DNA from 2 places in the Selenihalanaerobacter shriftii genome. Region 1 is predicted to be linked to the other one. Evidence: a T-box and tRNA genes for the amino acid it is inferred to sense, from the RefSeq annotation. Region 1 holds a T-box; the other holds one or more tRNA genes.
What was found. The T-box of region 1 lies ahead of pheS (phenylalanine--tRNA ligase subunit alpha). A T-box ahead of a tRNA ligase gene usually reads a tRNA of that ligase, here a tRNA-Phe.
Positions count from the first base shown of each region.

Region 2: it has a tRNA-Phe gene. The T-box ahead of pheS (phenylalanine--tRNA ligase subunit alpha) is inferred to sense a tRNA for this amino acid. The anticodon was not compared.

Region 1 covers NZ_FUWM01000034.1:8,068-14,396, reverse strand. The annotation lists gene pheT (phenylalanine--tRNA ligase subunit beta) at 1-162, opposite strand, end outside; gene pheS (phenylalanine--tRNA ligase subunit alpha) at 210-1,229, opposite strand; T-box leader at 1,354-1,593, opposite strand; gene B5D41_RS14030 (YqzL family protein) at 1,625-1,729, opposite strand; gene B5D41_RS13260 (TrmH family RNA methyltransferase) at 1,811-2,620, opposite strand; gene B5D41_RS13255 (potassium channel family protein) at 2,631-3,284, opposite strand; gene B5D41_RS13250 (TrkH family potassium uptake protein) at 3,308-4,675, opposite strand; gene B5D41_RS13245 (TrkH family potassium uptake protein) at 4,729-6,207, opposite strand; gene B5D41_RS13240 (potassium channel family protein) at 6,204-6,329, opposite strand, start outside.
Region 2 covers NZ_FUWM01000005.1:65-6,393, reverse strand. The annotation lists gene B5D41_RS02455 (LysO family transporter) at 1-46, opposite strand, end outside; gene B5D41_RS02450 (SIR2 family protein) at 102-1,082, opposite strand; gene B5D41_RS02445 (tetratricopeptide repeat protein) at 1,199-1,954, opposite strand; gene B5D41_RS02440 (sensor histidine kinase) at 2,047-3,480, opposite strand; gene B5D41_RS02435 (response regulator transcription factor) at 3,470-4,177, opposite strand; tRNA gene B5D41_RS02430 (tRNA-His) at 4,411-4,487, opposite strand; tRNA gene B5D41_RS02425 (tRNA-Arg) at 4,507-4,583, opposite strand; tRNA gene B5D41_RS02420 (tRNA-Gly) at 4,592-4,668, opposite strand; tRNA gene B5D41_RS02415 (tRNA-Leu) at 4,684-4,769, opposite strand; tRNA gene B5D41_RS02410 (tRNA-Phe) at 4,778-4,853, opposite strand; tRNA gene B5D41_RS02405 (tRNA-Met) at 4,859-4,935, opposite strand; tRNA gene B5D41_RS02400 (tRNA-Lys) at 4,949-5,024, opposite strand; tRNA gene B5D41_RS02395 (tRNA-Thr) at 5,035-5,110, opposite strand; tRNA gene B5D41_RS02390 (tRNA-Asp) at 5,248-5,325, opposite strand; tRNA gene B5D41_RS02385 (tRNA-Val) at 5,333-5,408, opposite strand; tRNA gene B5D41_RS02380 (tRNA-Glu) at 5,541-5,616, opposite strand; tRNA gene B5D41_RS02375 (tRNA-Asn) at 5,627-5,702, opposite strand; rRNA gene rrf (5S ribosomal RNA) at 5,721-5,837, opposite strand; partial or broken rRNA gene B5D41_RS02365 (23S ribosomal RNA) at 6,104-6,329, opposite strand, start outside.

The DNA of each region.
Region 1 (6,329 bases):
ATTAATCTCTAAAATTTTACCGATTATTACATCTTCTAATCCCTCACCTTGATAAACTATCTTATCAACTTCTAAACCAGCTAAAGTTAATTTTTCTGCTAAATCTTGAGGACTATAATCAAAATCTATATATTCTTGTAACCATTTATATGAAACATTCATTACTATTTTACCTCCTTAAATATATTGATGTTACAATTAAAATTCATTTAAAACTGTTCTAAAAATCTTTTATCGTTTTCATAGAATAAACGAATATCGGTAACTCCATACTTTAACATAGCAATTCTTTCTACTCCCATTCCAAAAGCAAAACCACTTACCTTCTCTGGGTCTAAACCTGACATTTCTAAAACCCTAGGATGTACCATACCAGAACCCAGTATCTCTAACCAACCAGTATGAGAACAAGTACTACATCCTTCTCCTTCACATATTGCACAAGAAACATCTACTTCAGCACTAGGTTCAGTAAATGGAAAATAACTAGGTCTAAATCTTACATCTCTATTTTCACCAAATAACTCCTTTACTACTTTAATTAGAATACCTTTCAAATCACTAAATGAAACATTCTCACCTATCATTAATCCCTCTACTTGATGAAAGACTGGAGAGTGATTAGCATCTACTTCATCTACTCGATAAACCCGCCCAGGAGCAATAATTCGAATCGGAACTTCGCTTTCTTCCATAGTTCTTACTTGTACCGGCGAAGTGTGAGTTCTCAATAAAACTTCTTCAGAAATATAGAAAGAATCCTGCATATCCCGCGCTGGATGACTTTTAGGAATATTTAAAGCTTCAAAATTATAGTAATCCTTTTCGATTTCAGGACCTTCAGCTATTTTAAACCCTAACCCAAGAAAGATCTCTTTTATTTCGTTAAAGGTTTGAGTTAAAGGATGTTTACTACCTAAATCTGTTTGTTTTCCAGGTAATGTTACATCTATTTGTTCCGTTTGCAATTTTTCTTCTTTAAGGACTTCCTTCAATTCAGTATTTCTTTTGGCAATTAATCCTTCTAATTTGCCCTTGATTTGATTTGATAACTTACCAACCACTGGCCGTTGTTCAGAAGGTAAACTACCTATATTTTTAAGAATCTCAGTTATCTCTCCTTTTTTTCCTAAATATTTAATTCGAACCTGTTCTAAATCTTCTAAATCAACTGCTTCTTCCACATCATTAATGGCTGCTTGCTCAATTTCTTTTAACTTTTCCTCCATTTTCATATCCTCCTTATATAATAATAAATTTTAAGCTATAAATAAAAATCATGAGTACTATATATAAATTTAAATTATAACTCATAATTTAATCCCTAAATATAAAAAAGGCCCTCTCATCCTATTTAGGGACGAGAGAGCCGCGGTACCACCCTACTTACTCTAGCTAATTTAATGAAAATCAATTAGATATTAACTCTTACTTCCATTTAACGGTGGGAAACCGATTCGACCTACTATCTTTCAATCGAATAGCTCCAGAGCGAAACTTCATCTAATATATCTTTAAAGACACTCTCAATCAATAGTACCTTCTCCCTGTAAAGACTGACACTAGATTACTACACTCTTTCTTAGCCTGTATCTCTTATTAAATTATTTACTGCTTAGTATAATTAAAGAGTTCCATAAGCAGTACCTATAAGAATCCTATAAGCCAAATACGCCTGAATAGAGCCTGTCTGTTCAAAAAGCTTCCAGAACAAATCTGCGGTCACCACTAAAGACCACACCCTTTCAAGGAATTTTATTAATCATATCTGTTAAAATAGATTATATCATAACTGTTAAACCTTTACAAGTCATTCTCCACTTTTCTTTCGCTGCCTTACTACTTCATAAAGCATTACTCCAGTAGCAATAGCTACATTTAGAGAATCTATCCCTGAATTCAATGGAATTTTCACTTTATGATCTACCAAATCCAAGACCTCATTCCGTATTCCTGAACCTTCATTCCCAACTACTAAAGCTGTTGGTTTTCGATAATCTAAATCATAATAGTAATCATTAGTGGTAATCTCACCTGCTACTACCTGAATATCTTCTGTCTGTAATACCTCTTTGATATTTTCTGGCCGATCTAAGTTAAAAATTGGTAACCTAAATATTGAACCCATAGTAGCTCTAATATTCTTCAAATTATAAATATCGACTGTTCCTTTCAATATAAAAATTCCATCAACTCCAGCCCCATCAGCAGTTCTCATAATTGTACCTAAGTTTCCAGGATCCTGAACTTGGTCTATAATCAAAAAGAAATCATTATCATCTGCTAAAAATTCATTTAATTCAAATTCAGGCTGATTAACTATGGCTATAATTCCTTGTGGAGTTTCAGTGTCGGCTATATCCTTTAATAAAGAATCTGTAATCTGAATCACTTCTGTTTGCGATTTTAGTCGATTAATTAATTCTTTATTACTCTGCCTATCTAAAAATTGATCTGAATAAAAGACTTGATAGATATCTACATTTTCTTTTAAAGCCTCAGTGATAATCCGACTACCTTCCAATAAAAACTTCTTATGTTTACGACGATACTTTTTCCTATATAATGATCTTAAAAATTTTACTTTTGAATTCTGAGCACTAGAAATTATTCCAGACATCAAACCCCCCCTAACTACTAAAACGACGTAATTTTTCTAAACTTTTATTATTACCGATTACTATTAATACATCTCCCATTCTTATTATTTTCTCTGCTTCAGGAGTAATCTCTAATCCTTCTCTTGTTTTAATTGCCATTACATTAACTCCAAATTTACTCCTTAATTCTAGATCAGCCAAACTATTACCATCCATCTTCTTAGTCGCCTTTATCTCTATAATACTATAATCTGGCGCAAATTCAATATAATCCAGCATATTAGATGAAATTAAATTATTGGCTATCCTAGTTCCCATATCTCTTTCTGGATAAACTATCTTATCAGCTCCTACTTTACTCAATACTTTACCATGTAATCTATCTTGAGCCTTAACTACTACATGTTTAACTCCTAATTCTTTTAATATTAAGGTAGCTAAAATATTGGCGTGTATATCCTCACCAATACTAACTATTGCTACATCAAAATTACTAACCCCCAAAGTTTTAAGAGAATTTTCATCTGTAGCATCAACTTGTACTGTATGGGTAACTATATTAGATATCTCTTGTACTTTACTTTCAGCTCTATCAATAGCTAAAACATCATAACCTTTTTCAGAAAGAGTTTTGGCTACACTAGAACCAAATCTTCCTAATCCAATTACTATAAATTGTTTCATCTTATTGCCTCCCTGTTAACATACTAACCGATTAGCACCTTTTCTTCTGGATATTTAATCTTACCTTTCTGTTCCTTTTCACCAATAGCTGTTGCCATAGTTAAAGGACCTACTCTTCCTAAAAACATGGTGAGAACAATTATTATTTTACCTATAGTACTTAAAGATCCGGTAATTCCCGTTGATAGTCCTACTGTTCCATAGGCAGAAACTGCTTCAAAAAAAACTTGCAAAAAATTAGCTGTTTCAGTAATAGTTAAAATCATAGTTATAAATATAACCCAACCCAAAGAAATGATAGTAACAGCTAATGCTTTATAAACTATATCTCGAGCTAAATTTCTTTTAAATAATATAACTTCATCTTCTCCCCGCACTAAATTAGCTACTACTGCTATTAAGGTTCCAGCTGTAGTTGTTTTTAATCCTCCACCAGTGGAACCTGGTGAAGCTCCAATAAACATTAAAATTATAGTAAAAAAGAGACTAGCACTTCGCATCTTTCCAGTAGCTATGGAATTAAAACCAGCTGTTCGCGGTGTTACTCCTTGAAAATAAGCTCCTAACAACTTCCCCTTCAATGATAAATTCTTTAAAGTAGCTGGATTCGAATATTCTAAAATAAAGATAACGACCGTACCTAACAAAATTAAAGTAATAGTCGTTACCAATACCAATTTAGTATTTAAAGAAAAACGTTCAAACTTTCTATAACGATATAAATCAGCAATTACTGCAAAACCAATTCCACCTATGATAAATAGACTAGTGATCACCATATTCACATAAAAATCACTCGTAAAATTGGCTAAGCTATTTCCAAATAAATCAAAACCAGCATTACAAAAGGCTGAAATAGAGTGGAATATTGAATAAAATATAGCTTGCGGTACAGGATATTTATATATTAACTTAAAGAAAAGCAAGACTGCTCCTATAAATTCAATTCCTAATGTTAACAAGGTTACATATCTAACTAATCTAATTAAACCAGCTAGATCAAAATGATTGAGCTCTTCTTGTAAAATTCTTCTTTCACTTAAATTAATTTTCTTCCCTAATAATAGAGCAAAGAGTGTAGAAGTAGTCATAAAACCTAATCCACCAATTTGAATTAATAATAAAATGACCATTTGACCAAAGAATGTAAAATATGTACTAGTATTCACCACAATTAACCCAGTCACTGCTGTCGCAGAAGTCGCAGTAAAAAGAGAATCTATTAAACTTAACCCTTGTTGATTTACAGTAGCAATCGGCAAACTCAACAAAAGAGTTCCTATTGAAATTACAATAATATAACCTAATACTAAAAACTGTGCTGGTGATAATGACTTAGCTCCTAAAGTAATAATTCCCACCTCCAAAGTTAATATATCATAATATAATATCTCCACTCTGGGAGATCATTATAACTTAGGGTAAGAATTATTTAGATAATAGATCAATTATTCTTACTAAGCACCTTCATATCTTTAAATAATTTAGCTATGGCAAAGAAAATAACAAAAAATTCTAATCTTCCTAAAAACATACCTATAATTTCTGTCCATAAAATAGTTACTGGAGCATCTGGACCAGTAATTCCTATTGATAAACCAACAGTTCCTAAAGAAGAAGCAAATTCAAACATAGCCTTAGATAATGAATAACCATGAGCTAAATAAATTAAAACACCGATAAAATAAGTTACCATATAAATAAATATATAATTGGCGATTTGACGAATATACTTTTCTTTTATATAAGCTTTGCTATCTCCATGCCAAATATAATTATCAACAATAACATTTTCAGGTAAAAAATAGGTCTTTAATTGCCAGATAAACGATTTAAACATTAAGTAAATCCTATATAACTTAATACCACCTGCTGTTGAGCCAGTTCCACCACCAATCCACATTAAAAGAACTAAGGCTAAAACCCCAAACTGATTCCAATTAGTGAAAACATCCAATGAATAACCCGTAGTAGAAAGAGCAGAAACAACTTCAAAGATTCCTCTTCTAAATGCCGTAGGTAAACTACTATAGATTTCTGTCATAGAAAAATAAGTAACTATAGGAGCAAACAAAGCAATTAAAAAGAATAATAATCTAATCTCCCCATTCCTAAAAAAAGTCTTAATTTTTCCTCTTAACAGAGTAAAATGAGTGGCAAAATTAATTGTTCCTAAAATCATCAATATAATAGTTATTAATTCCATTGGTAAACTATTCCAATGACCGATACTATTTACCTTAGTAGAAAAACCTCCTGTTGATAATGCTGCTATTGAATGATTAATAGCATCAAATGGAGTCATCCCTATTAATATATACAACAATACTCCACCAGTAATATAACCTAAATAGATTAACATGATTGCTTTAGTGGAACGTTTAACATGAGGTAAAAGTTTATCACTCCGCCCTTCAGCATTATATAGTCCAAAACCATAAGGATGTAAAACTGAAGATAACATTACAACTACTAATCCAACCCCACCAAAGAATTGCATAATACTACGCCACAATAAGAAAACATGTGGCGCTTTAGTAACATCAACAACAGATAATCCTGTTGTTGTCCAACCGCTTGTTGCCTCAAAGACAGCTTGAGTTATATTTAAATCTCCTGCAATAACAAAAGGAGCTGCTGAAGCTCCAATAGCTATAATCCAGGAAATTAAGACAATAATTCCACCTTCTTTTAATGAAAGAGTAACTTTTTTTTCATAAGGAATAAGTTTCCAAGCCAAGAAACCAACTATTAAAGAAATAACTGAAGGAATTAAAAAATCAGTCAAATAAACTATTTCTTCTGGATAAAAAAATAGAATTAATAAAGGTAACAATAAAAAAGTTCCAATTCCTATAGTTAAGGCTCCAATATATTTAATTAATAATTTATAACGTTCTTTAAGTAAGCGTTTATATCTCATCTTTCTCCCTCATTTTCATGCCCTAATAGAACTTTAAATACTTCTGCTTGGTTTTGTGGTAACGCAATAACTATCACTTTATCTCCTTCTAACAATCGGGTGTTACCTCTAGGAATAATCAC
Region 2 (6,329 bases), on a different contig from region 1:
AACCTATAGTTAAACCTAATAATAAAAACCAAATTATTACTGACATCTGTTACACTCCTATCTATTCTAATGTTAAAATTACTAAAGTAGTCACTTTTTCGCTAGTTATTACTCTTAAGAAACTCTTTTAATTTAAAATATAATGAATCATCAGTTAACATTTCTTTGATACCTTGATTAAAAACAGTAACCCGTTGACGATAATTACTGAAATACTTTTCTAAAATCTCCTGTGCATTAGGACAAATTAAGTAAATATGTAGTTTGGGATTATCTTTAAGTCCATCTAATACCCGCTGTCTAATTAAAGCATCACAAAAACTATAACCTATACTAATTAATAATCTCTTTTCTAATAACTCCAGGTCAAAATACTTTAATAGTCGTTGAAAAGGTTCTTGTTTGTTCTCTTCTGGATAGACTAACATATTAGATAGTTCTGAACCTAAAAAATACTTCAACTCTCCTTCATAATTAATGATAGGAATTTTTAAACTCTTTCCCTCTTGAGTTCGATGCCAAATAATTGAACCATGTAACTTATATAACCTTAAATCATATTTTCGATCATTTTCTAATAATTTAGGCTCCCAAGTAAAATTAAATCCATCAGTATATTTTAACCTATATAGTTCACATAAAATCTCAATAATTAAATCATAATTTAAAGTGAATATTTGTAAAGCATCTGCTTCATGGATAAACTTAATCAAAGGTAATATATATTCTATATTTCTTTCTTTAGTAACACATTCTTCTCTAATTAGCCCTTTTAATTTCTTAATCATTGGTCCAACTAAATCTAAATTATTTTCAATACCATCCTTAAAACCACAAAAGAAAGACTGAATTGGTTCTTTATCTACTCTATTAATTAAATTTAAAATTCTAAGTATAGATTCTAAATTAAATGAATTCTCATCATCTCTATGTCTATCAAGCACTGTCTCTAACTGATTTATGAATTCTAATTCCTCTTGAGTTAAAATTTCTAAAAATAACTCATATAGTTGATTCATAGTTGGTATGCCAGCTGGTACAGAAGCTCCAGCTCCTAGCAAAAAACAATATTCTGTAGTCATGATTATACACCCTACTTTAAAGTTTGTTAGTACTAATAGGATGTGTATTAAATAATAACTCTATACTTATAAATTAGAATACCCCTAACTTTATTAAGGTTAGGGGTTATCTACAATTAATCTTCTTCCAGTAATCTTTTGACTCGTTTTAGATTTGTTCTAGCTTTAGTATAGTTATTATTAATATCTAAAGCCTTTTGATATGCTTCTGTTGCCTTGTCTAAATTATCAGTATTTTCATAGGCTATCCCTAAATTATTATATAAATAAGGTACTGTTGGCCTTAATTTTGTTGCTTCCTTTAACACAGGAATTGCTTTTTTATATTCTCCCGTCTGAATATAAGCATATCCTAAATTATTTAAAATATAGTAATTCTCATCATCTAACTTAGCTGCTTGCTGTAAACTATTGATAGCTTCTTGTAAATTTCCTTGATTCATATAAGCTCGACCAAGTACATTATAAGCATCACCATCTTCTTTTTTAACATTTATAGCCATTTTAGTAATTTCAATAGCTTGTCCTAGTTTATTTCTTTTTAAATAAGCCCTACCTAAATTAACCATTACTCTATAATGCTCAGGATTAATCTGATGTGCTTTTTTAAACTGAGTCTCAGCAAATTTATATTGTTCTAATCGATAATAAGTTAATCCTAACACATAATGAGGATACATTAAGTCTGGATTATCAGAAATAGCTGCTACTAATTTAGGTACAGCTACTTGATAATTACCTTTTCTAAAAGCCTTCAATCCTGCTTGATAATTATCATTGGAACCACTAGCCCAAAGCAAGCCACTAGAAAGTAACATGATAGATAATACTAAACTAATTATAATCAAATCTCGTCTCTTTTTCTGTTTCACTTATAAATCACCACCTAGATTTTATTAGTACTACTTCTTCTTTCATACTATTCTATCTAAGTCAATAAATCCCCTGCAAAAAGACAAAATTATCATTCTTTTATCGGCAGCCAGACTTTAAATTCTGTTCCTTCTCCAAGCTCACTATCAACAGTAATTATACCATTTTGAGATTCAATCAATTCTTTAACTATAGCTAATCCAATCCCTGTACCACCAGTCTCCCTAGTTCTTGATTCATCAACTCGATAAAACCTTTCAAAAATATAAGGCAATTCCTCTTTAGAAATACCAATTCCTGTATCTCGAACTGTAATTAAAGCTTTATCTTCTTGCTTCTTTAAATTAACCGACACTTTTCCACCAGAATTAGTATACTTATAAGCATTAGAAATCAAATTCCGAATAATTTTATTTAAAGCCTTTTTATCGAACTCCAATTTAATATCTTCATTTGGTAAAGTTAAATTTAAATCAATATCTTTATCAGTAAATAATTTTGACAGTCCATTAATTCGACTTTGAACAAATTTCTTAAGATTAATTAATTCTGCTTTAAAATTAGGCTTTCCACCTTCAGCTATGGCTAATTCTTGTAGATCACTTACTAAACCTACTAACCTTAATACTTCTTCATGAATAGAATTTAAATTACCTTCATCAATTGACATTACTCCATCTTGAAATGCTTCAATATAACTTTGAATAGTAGTTAATGGAGTACGTAATTCATGCGCAACATCAGCAGTTAATTTCTTGCGTAATATTTCTAATTTTTGTAGCTTTGTAGCCAGTTGATTAACTTGTTCACCTAAAACTCCTATTTCATCCTTAGAAGTAACTTCTACTCTTTGGCTTAAATCTCCTTCTCCCATAGCTTGAGCAACTTCAGTCATCTCTCGTACAGGTTTAGTAATCCTCTTAGAAATAAAGAAACTTATTACTAAAGCAACTAATCCAGCTATGACTCCAGCAATTATTATTGAACGATTAATAGTCTTTCTAAACAACATATCTTGTTTACTCCATAAACCTTCATGTTCTAAAGGAGTAATGTGAGCATATCCAACTACGTTAGAGTCGACTTTAACTGGTAGTTTGACAGTTCGAGAGGATTCTGATTCAGAATTAGGTTCAAAACGTGATTGACGCTGATTATTACCTCGCCTTCTTCTATCATTTCTCATCATACCTCCACCCATCATACCTTCACCCATCATACCCATCGGTCTACATTCTTTAGAATCAAAAACACCTCTACCATTATTAGTAACTTCTACTCTACGCCCAGTCATCATTTCTAAATGCCTTAACTGACTTTCAACATTGTTCCAATTTCCTTGTCGCCTATAAATGCTTTCTAAAGAATCAATAATTCTTTGATTTTTAATTTCTTCATTATTCATAACGTAATCTTTAAATCTATTATTAAGTGCAATATTAATAATTCCTCCAACTAGAACAATTGTTGAAAGAGTTACAATTAAAAAAACTGCGGCTAATTTTACATATAATTTAACCCTCATCTTCCAGCACCTCAAATTTATAACCAACTCCATAGACAGTCTTAATATATTGATCAGACGTAATATCTAATTTCCGTCTTAAATTCTTAACATGAGCATCTATAGTTCGATCATAACCATCGTAATTATACCCTTGAACTAATTGAGTCAACTGTGAACGTGAGTATACTTGACCAGGATTCTGAACTAAAATCTTTAATAATTTAAATTCAGTAGCTGTTACATCAACAGATTCACCATTAAATTTAACAACATGTTTTAACGTATCAATAACTAATTTATCATTTCCACTCTTAAAACTTAAAATTTCTGCTGTTGACTCTTTTCTATCACTGGTACGTCTTAAAATAGCTCTAGCTCTAGCAACTAATTCACGAGGGCTAAATGGTTTTATTAGATAATCATCTGCACCTATGTTCAGACCATTAATTCTGTCATCTTCAGTAGTTTTAGCCGTTAACATTAAAATAGGTAGGTCAGATTTAGATCTAATCCTTTTACAAACTTCTTCTCCTGATAATTTAGGTAACATTAAATCAAGCACTACTAAGTCTAATTCTTCATTATTAGTAATTTCTAGTGCTTCTTTACCATCATAAGCAACTAAGACCTCATACCCTTTTTGTTGTAAATATGATTTTACTACTTTGGTAATCTTCTCTTCATCATCAACAACTAGAATTTTTGGTTTACTCATTATTAATCCCCCCAGATATTTATCTACTAATCATATATGCCATTGAATCTATATACTATACTGTAATTATACCAAAATTAAGTATCACTCTCTAATTTTATTAGAAATTTTTCATCATAATTTAATTATATACAATCAATATGAATAAATAATGAAATTTAATAATAAAAAAAGCCTTTAACACTTAAAAGTGTTAAAGGCCTATCTATAAAAGAAAATTAATTTCAAATTTATGGGGTGAGTGATGGGATTTGAACCCACGGCCTCAGGAGCCACAATCCTGCGCTCTAACCAACTGAGCTACACCCACCATATTCTGTTATGAAAAATGGCGCGCCTGGGAGGATTCGAACCCCCGACTCATGGATTAGAAGTCCATTGCTCTATCCACCTGAGCTACAGGCGCAAATAAAATGGAGCGGGAAATCGGACTCGAACCGACGACACCCAGCTTGGAAGGCTGGTGCTCTAGCCAACTGAGCTATTCCCGCATGATAAAATATAAATGGTGCGAAGGGCGGGAGTCGAACCCGCACGGGATAAACCCACTAGATCCTAAATCTAGCGTGTCTGCCAGTTCCACCACCTTCGCATAAAAAATGGTGGCAAGACCCGGATTCGAACCGGGGACACGAGGATTTTCAATCCACTGCTCTACCGACTGAGCTATCTCGCCATATCTGGTTGCGGGGGTCGGATTCGAACCGACGACCTCCGGGTTATGAGCCCGACGAGCTACCGTACTGCTCTACCCCGCGTTAATAATATTAATGGTGAGCCATGGAGGAGTCGAACCTCCGACACCCTGATTAAAAGTCAGGTGCTCTGCCAGCTGAGCTAATGGCCCATATTGTAAATGGAGCTGACGATCGGACTTGAACCGATGACCTGCTGATTACAAGTCAGCTGCTCTCCCAACTGAGCTACGTCAGCACATAAAGTTTACAATGTCAGTTATCAGTGTCAGTAATATACTAATGCTATCAAATCAAGAATTTCAGCTATCACACTTTATTAGTAAACATAACTCTGACAGTCAGCCTTGTTTTCTAGGCTGAGTGATTGTTTGATGGCGGGGATGACGGGATTTGAACCCGCGACCTCCGGCGTGACAGGCCGGTGTTGTGGACCAGCTCTACTACATCCCCACATAAATGGTGGGCGAAACAGGACTTGAACCTGTGACCCCCTGCTTGTAAGGCAGGTGCTCTCCCAACTGAGCTATTCGCCCATATTCAGTTTGCAGTGTCTGTTCTTAATGTTTTAACTGTCAACTGTAATCTGTTAACTGTCAACTATTAAAAGTGGCATCCCTACAGGTTTTAGAAAACAAAACCTTTCGTGAATAACCTGCATACTATTATGGCATCCCCAAGGGGATTCGAACCCCTGCCGCCAGGATGAAAACCTGGTATCCTAGGCCACTAGACGATGGGGACATTCATTAAATGGCTCCCCGAGTAGGACTCGAACCTACGGCTCGATGGTTAACAGCCATCTGCTCTACCAACTGAGCTATCGGGGAATATATTAAATATTAAAGTTCCGGCAGTGACCTACTCTCTCACAAGGCTACCCTTGCAATACCATCAGCGCTGGAGGACTTAACTGCTGTGTTCGAAATGGGAACAGGTGTTACCCCTCCGCAATTACCACCGAAAATTTATTTACTTTTATTATCTAAAATTTATCAGCAACATCTAATAATATAACATCTTTTATAATGTTTGTCAAGAAGTTTTCTTACTTAATAAGAACTTTCTTACTTAGTAAAAAGATTTCTTGTTAAACAAAACGACTTCTTCAAAAACAAAAGATAATCACAAACTTTATTACAACACTTAATAATATACCATCTATTTAGTAACTTGTCAAGAAAAAACTATACTTTCAAAACTGCACAATGATATTTGTATTTGTTTTGTCTAGATCAAATCCTCGATCTATTAGTACCAGTCAGCTAAAGATATTGCTATCTGTACACCTCTGGCCTATCTACCTGATAGTCTTTCAGGGATCTTACTAGAATTACTCTATGGGAAACCTTATCTTGGGATTTGCTTCGCGCTTAGATGCTTTCAGCGCTTATCTTCTCTGTACTTAGCTACCCAGCTCTGCCTTTGGCAAGACAACTGGTGCACCAGAGGTACAT